DNA from 2 places in the Devosia ginsengisoli genome. Region 1 is predicted to be linked to the other one. Evidence: predicted binding sites of a transcription regulator. Region 1 holds the regulator's gene; the other holds the start of a gene.

Region 1 (3,209 bases):
CCTGGCCCGCAACAAGGCCGACATGGACGAGATCGTCGTCTCCTCGCTGCGCAAGGCGGGCCTCTTCGAGGAGGTCAAGGATCGCCTCAACGAGCCCGGCACGGGCCTCTCCGGCGGCCAGCAGCAGCGCCTCTGCATCGCCCGCGCCATTGCCGTCGGCCCCGAAGTCATCCTGATGGACGAGCCCTGCTCGGCGCTGGACCCCATCGCCACCGCCATCATCGAGGAACTGATCGATGAGTTGCGCGAGAACTACACCATCGTCATCGTCACCCACTCGATGCAGCAGGCCGCCCGCGTTTCGCAGAAAACGGCCTTCTTCCACCTGGGCAACCTGATCGAGGAAGGCGTCACCGAAGACATCTTCACCAACCCGGTCAACAAGCAGACCCAGGACTATATCATGGGCCGCATCGGCTGATCCGCCTGCGGTTTGAAGAGGATTTCACCATGCCCACCGGCACCGAACACATCGTTACCGCCTATTCCGACGAGCTGACCGGCCTTGCCCAGTTGATTGCCGAAATGGGTGGCCAGGTCGAAGTCGCCATCGAAAACGGCACCAAGGCCCTGCTCAAGCTTGACCGCGAACTGGCCGATCTCACCATCATCGCCGACCAGCGCATCGACGACATGCAGCGCCGCATCGACGACATGGCCGTCTCCATGATCGCCCGCCGCCAGCCAATGGCCTCCGACCTGCGCGCCATCATCACCTCCATCCACGTCGCCTCCGATCTCGAGCGCGTCGGCGACATGGCCAAGCAACTGGCCCGCCGCTCGCTCAAGCTCGAAGGCATGAACCTGCAGCCCACCTTCTATAACGGCGTCAAGAACATGACGGCCCTGGTACTGCGCCAGATCAAGGAAGCGCTGGACGCCTATTCCAACCGCGATTCCGCCCGCGCCATCGAAGTCTGCAATCGCGATGACGAAGTCGATGCCATGCATACCTCGCTGTTCCGCGAACTGCTCACCTACATGATGGAAGACCCGCGCAACATCACGCCCTGCACCCATCTGCTGTTCTGCGCCAAGAACCTCGAACGCATCGGCGACCACGCCACCAACATCGCCGAGCGCGCCTACTACCTGCAGACCGGCAAGCAACTCACCGCCGACGTCCAGGAACTCCAGCGCACCCAGATCAAGGCCTGATCTGAGCCACACCCACCGCACTGCACCTCCCCCTTGAAGGGGGAGGTTGGGAGGGGGTGGGGCCAAGAGCACCGCAGCCCGGTGCTGAACATCAACGTGGGAGCCACCCCCATGCCTGCCACCATTCTCGTGGTCGAAGACGAAGGCGATATCGCCATCCTGCTGCGCTACAATCTCGAAGCCGAGGGCTTCCGCGTCGTCACCGCCGAATCCGGCGACGAGGCCCAGCACGCCATCCAGGAAAAGCTGCCCGACCTGATCCTGCTCGATTGGATGCTGCCCGAAATTTCCGGCATCGAACTCTGCCGGCGCCTCCGCGCCCGCGAGGAAACCGCCCGCGTGCCGATCATCATGCTCACCGCCCGCGGCGAGGAAGAAGAGCGCGTCCGGGGCCTCGCCACCGGCGCCGACGACTATGTCGTCAAACCCTTCTCGGTCCCCGAACTGGTCGCCCGCATCCACGCTCTGCTGCGCCGCGCCAATCCCAACCTCGTCACCGCCGCCCTCAAGGTCGGCGACCTCGAGCTCGACCGCACCACCCACCGCGTGCGCCGCGCCAACCGCGACGTGCATCTCGGCCCCACCGAATACCGCCTGCTCGAATACCTGATGCGCCATCCCGGCCGCGTCTATTCCCGCGAGCAACTGCTCGATGGCGTCTGGGGCAATGACGTCTATGTCGACGAGCGCACCGTCGACGTCCATATCGGCCGCCTCCGCCGCGCCATCAACCGCGGCCGCGAAACCGACCCCATCCGCACCGTCCGCGGCGCGGGATATGCGTTTGACGAGCGTTTCGCGCAAGTCGCCTGAGTACCACGAAAGCAGCCACACCCACGGTGTCACCCCGGCCTTGAGCCGGGGCCCATCCCGAAATCTTTCAGCGCTCTGCGATGGTGGAAATCTCTCAAGATGGATCCCCGCTTTCGCGGAGGAGTCTTTACTTGAATCGCTAAGGCTTGGGGCGTTTCCCTTCTCCCCTTGTGGGAGAAGGTGCCCGAAGGGCGGATGAGGGGGCTTTGAGTCATCAACGCCCCTGGAAGCATGGGATGGCGCAGCCCCCTCACCCGGAAATCCGCTGAACGCGGATTTCCACCCTCTCCCACGAGGGGAGAGGGTAGGCGGCCTCATGCGTTCGTCGGTTATCTAAGTCTCCCTAAACCTCCGGCCCTTCCCTTAGCGGCGTATCATCCCGCAGCGGCACGGTCTGCCGCTCGATCATCCGTCGCACTTTCGGCAGTCCCTCACCCCGATGCAGCGCCCGGATCAGTTCGGTATTTTCCGAATCCGCCTTGGTCCGCCGCAGATTGTGCCGCAGGTAATCGATCCAGGTCGGCACATGGTAGGATTCGGTCCAGGTCTCCGGATGCTCCAGGTCGCGCAGCAGCGCCCATTGCCGCGCCCCGTCCCGAATGCGGATTTGCCGCCGCTCGGCCATCAGCGCCAGGAATTGCGGAATGTCCTCCTGGGCGATCACATAGTCGATCATCGCCAGGATCGGCCCGCTGCGCGGCCGCAGGTCCAGCCTGAGGATCGGCTCGTTGAACGTACCGAGCGGGTTGAGGTCGCGCGCATTGAACTGTGGCAGCGGCAGCCGGAAGCCCACCAGCGCACAGACCAGCAATACCCATCCGGCCAGCGTCAGCGCCCAGCCTGGCCCCACCGCATCGGCCGAAAGACCCCAGATCCAGCTGCCCGCCGCCATGCCGCCAAAGGTTGCCGTCTGATAGAGCGAGAGCGCCCGCCCCACCACCCAGCGCGGCGATGACAGCTGGATCGACACATTGAACAGCGACAGCGACAGCACCCAGCAGGCCCCGGCCGGTAGCAGCGCGAAATGGCTCAGCACCGGGTCGCGGCTGAACCCCACCAGGGCGCAGCTCACCGCAAAGCCCACACAGGCCAGCCGCACGATCACTTCATTGCTGTAGCGCTCGCGCACCTGCCCGTTGAGGAAGGCGCCCCCGATCGCACCCAGCCCGAAACAGCCCAGCAGCGTGCCATAGACCAGCGCCCCGCCGCCCACATATTCGCTCGCCACCGACGGCAGC
Region 2 (3,209 bases), 1.7 Mb from region 1:
CGACGGCCGATCCGCGGACGGTGCTGACGCTGCGGCGGGATAGTATCGGCTATGTCAGCCAGTTCCTGCGCACGGTGCCGCGCGTCTCGGCGCTGGATGTGGTGGCGGAGCCGCTGGTGATCCGCGGCGTGGAGCGAGAGGAGGCGCAGGCGCGGGCCAGGGCGTTGCTGGCGCGGCTCAACCTACCGGAGCGGCTGTGGAGCTTGCCGCCGGCGACGTTTTCGGGCGGCGAGCAGCAGCGGGTGAATATCGCGCGCGGTTTCATCACCGATCATCCCGTGCTGCTGCTGGACGAGCCGACGGCGTCGCTCGATGCGACCAATCGGGCCGTGGTGGTGGCGATGATCGCCGAGAAGAAGGCCGCCGGCGTGGCCTTGCTGGGCATTTTCCATGACGAGGATGTGCGGGTGCAGGTGGCCGACCGCGTGGTCGATGTGACGGCGTTTGCGCCAAAGGTGGCGGCATGACCTGGTTGAGCGAGACGCCCTCTATCCATCCTACGGCGCAGGTCAGCGGCTCGACGCTGGGGCGCTATACCGAGGTTGGGGCGGGCAGCCATGTGTCGCGCTCGACGCTCGGGGACTATTCCTATTGCGTCGAGAATACGCAGATCGCCTATGCCGAGATCGGCAAGTTTGCCAATATCGCCAGCCATGTGCGGATTTATGCCTCGATGCACCCGATGGAGCGGGCCTCGTTGCACCATTTCACCTATCGCTCGAGCTGGTATTTCGAGGGCGAGGCGGACGATCAGGATTTCTTCGACTGGCGGGCGGGGCAGGGGATCACCATCGGGCACGATACCTGGATCGGGCATGGCGCGGTGGTGATGCCGGGCGTGCGGATCGGCAATGGGGCGATCATCGGGTCGAACGCTGTGGTGACGAAGGATGTGGCGGATTTCGCCATTGCCGTGGGTGTGCCGGCGCGGGTGATCCGGCAGCGGTTCAGCGATGATGTGGCGGGGCGGCTGGATGCGATGAAGTGGTGGGACTGGAGCCACGAGAAGCTGCATGCGGCGCTACCGGATTTTCGCAAGCTCGGGGTGGAGGGGTTTCTGGAGAAGTATGAGGGGTAGGGGCAGCGTCTCTACCCTCTCCCCTTGAGGGAGAGGGATGTTCTTCCGCGTTCAGCGGAAGAACCGGGTGAGGGGTTCTGCGCCATCCCATGCTTCAATGTTCTTGGATAGCGCAGGACCCTCATCCGCCCTTCGGGCACCTTCTCCCTCAAGGGGAGAAGGGGAGAAGTGCCCCCGCGACACCCCGCCACAGCGGCCTTGTGCATAGTCACGCAACCGTCATTCAACCGTTATCCCAGCTTCACGTCTCCGCCCTAGGTCTGCCGCAGTTCAACGGCGGGGCGACCCTGATGCTGAAGATTTCCAACGTATCGCGTCGGTTCGGTGACAAGGTCGCCGTCAGCGGCGTGAACCTCGAAATCCCGCAAGGGCAGATGGTCGGCGTGATCGGCCGCTCGGGCGCGGGCAAATCGACTTTGCTGCGCATGATCAACCGCCTGGCCGACGTGTCGTCGGGCTCCATCGACTATGGCGACCTGCGCGTCTCGGAGCTGCGCGGGCAGGCGTTGCGGAACTGGCAGCGCGACTGCGCCATGATTTTCCAGCAATTCAACCTGGTGCCGCGGCTCGACGTGATCACCAATGTCATGCTGGGGCGGCTCAATGGCCGCAATCCGGTGCTGAACCTGCTGCAGGTGTTTTCGCCGGGCGAACAGCTCGAGGCGCTCAAGGCGCTGGAGCGGCTCGATATCGCGGCGACGGCGATGCAATGGGCGCAGACGCTGTCTGGTGGCCAGCAGCAGCGCGTGGCGATTGCCCGGGCGCTGATGCAGGGGCCGAAAATGATCCTGGCGGACGAGCCGATTGCCTCGCTCGATCCGCGCAATGCGCAGATCGTCATGGACAGCCTGCGCGACATCAATGCCGAGGGCATCACCGTCATCACCAACCTGCATACGCTCGATACGGCGCGCGCCTATTGCGAGCGCATTATCGGCATGGCCGCGGGCAAGGTGGTGTTCGACGGCACGCCGGACGAGCTGACCACCGATGTGGCCCGCACCATCTATGGCGCCGACGGGCTCAAGGAAGCCTTTTCGGAGGCGATGACCTCGACGTCGATTGCGCCTGTCGCGCCCCTTCGCCTGCCGCGCACGCCGACCAACGCGCAGCAGGCTCCCTGATTTTACCGAAGTTCCGCGGCCCGAATTTCGGGCCTGCCGACAAACCCGCGTCACCAAAGGAAGATATCCATGACCGCGATCCGCACGATCCTGCTGGCCTCCGTGGCCCTGACCATGTCCACCGTTGCCTTCGCCCAGGACGTCAATGTCCTGCGCATCGGCCTCGATGGCGGCGAGAACGAGAGCGACCAGCTCCGCCGTTCCGAATGCGTCGTCGACAGCCTCAAGGCCGCCACCGGCGTTGCCGAAGTGCAGTTCTTCCCCTCGCCGGACTATAACGGCGTCATCCAGGGCCTGCTCGGCGGCACGATCGACATCGCCATCATGGGCGCCTCGTCCTATGCCTCGATCTACCTGAGCGACCCCGAAGCGGTTGACCCGATCCTGACCACCAAGCAGCAGGACGGCTCGACCGGTTATGTGTCGATCATGGTCGCCCGTGCCGATAGCGGCATCACCGACCTGGCCTCGACCAAGGGCAAGAAGCTCGGCTTTGCCGACCCGGATTCGACCTCGGGCTACCTGGTGCCGAACGTGTCGCTGCCGGCCGATCTCGGCATGCCGATCGCTGAATTCTACAGCGAAACCGGCTTTGGCGGCGGCCATGAAAACCTGGTTCTCGGCGTGCTCGACGGCACCTGGGACGTGGGCACCACTTTCGGTTCGGGCCAGGGCGCCTGGAGCGAAGGTTACACCACCGGCAACCTGCGCATCATGGTCGACAAAGGCCTGCTCGACATGGACGACCTGGTGGAAGTCTGGCAGTCGCCGATCATCCCGAACGGCCCGCTGATGGTGTCGAACAACCTTTCCGACGAGATGAAGGAAAAGGTGAAGGCCTATTTCGTGGGCCTGCCGGCAGCCGATTTCGACTGCTTCGACAGCTTCACCGGCGGCGGCTATGTCGATTTCGCCCCGGCCGACCAGCAGTTCTACCAGACCATCATCGACGCCCGTAAGTCGGTGATCGGGGGCTAACCCGCTCTCTCCCCACATTCGCCGAACGA

Evidence for each region. The regulator PhoB, encoded in region 1, activates phosphate uptake and scavenging genes when phosphate is short. The targets are predictions, from matches to a motif close to TGTCATNNANCTGTCAT.
Region 2: the regulator PhoB is predicted to act here: its motif matches at 1,296-1,312, upstream of phnC (phosphonate ABC transporter ATP-binding protein).

The regions. Positions count from the first base shown of each region.
Region 1 is NZ_CP042304.1:2,004,263-2,007,471, forward strand. Features, by position in the region: gene pstB (phosphate ABC transporter ATP-binding protein PstB) at 1-421, shown strand, start outside; gene phoU (phosphate signaling complex protein PhoU) at 451-1,158, shown strand; gene phoB (phosphate regulon transcriptional regulator PhoB) at 1,270-1,971, shown strand; gene FPZ08_RS09820 (MFS transporter) at 2,315-3,209, opposite strand, start outside.
Region 2 is NZ_CP042304.1:296,252-299,460, forward strand. Features, by position in the region: gene phnL (phosphonate C-P lyase system protein PhnL) at 1-467, shown strand, start outside; gene FPZ08_RS01545 (DapH/DapD/GlmU-related protein) at 464-1,078, shown strand; gene phnC (phosphonate ABC transporter ATP-binding protein) at 1,369-2,202, shown strand; gene phnD (phosphonate ABC transporter substrate-binding protein) at 2,272-3,180, shown strand.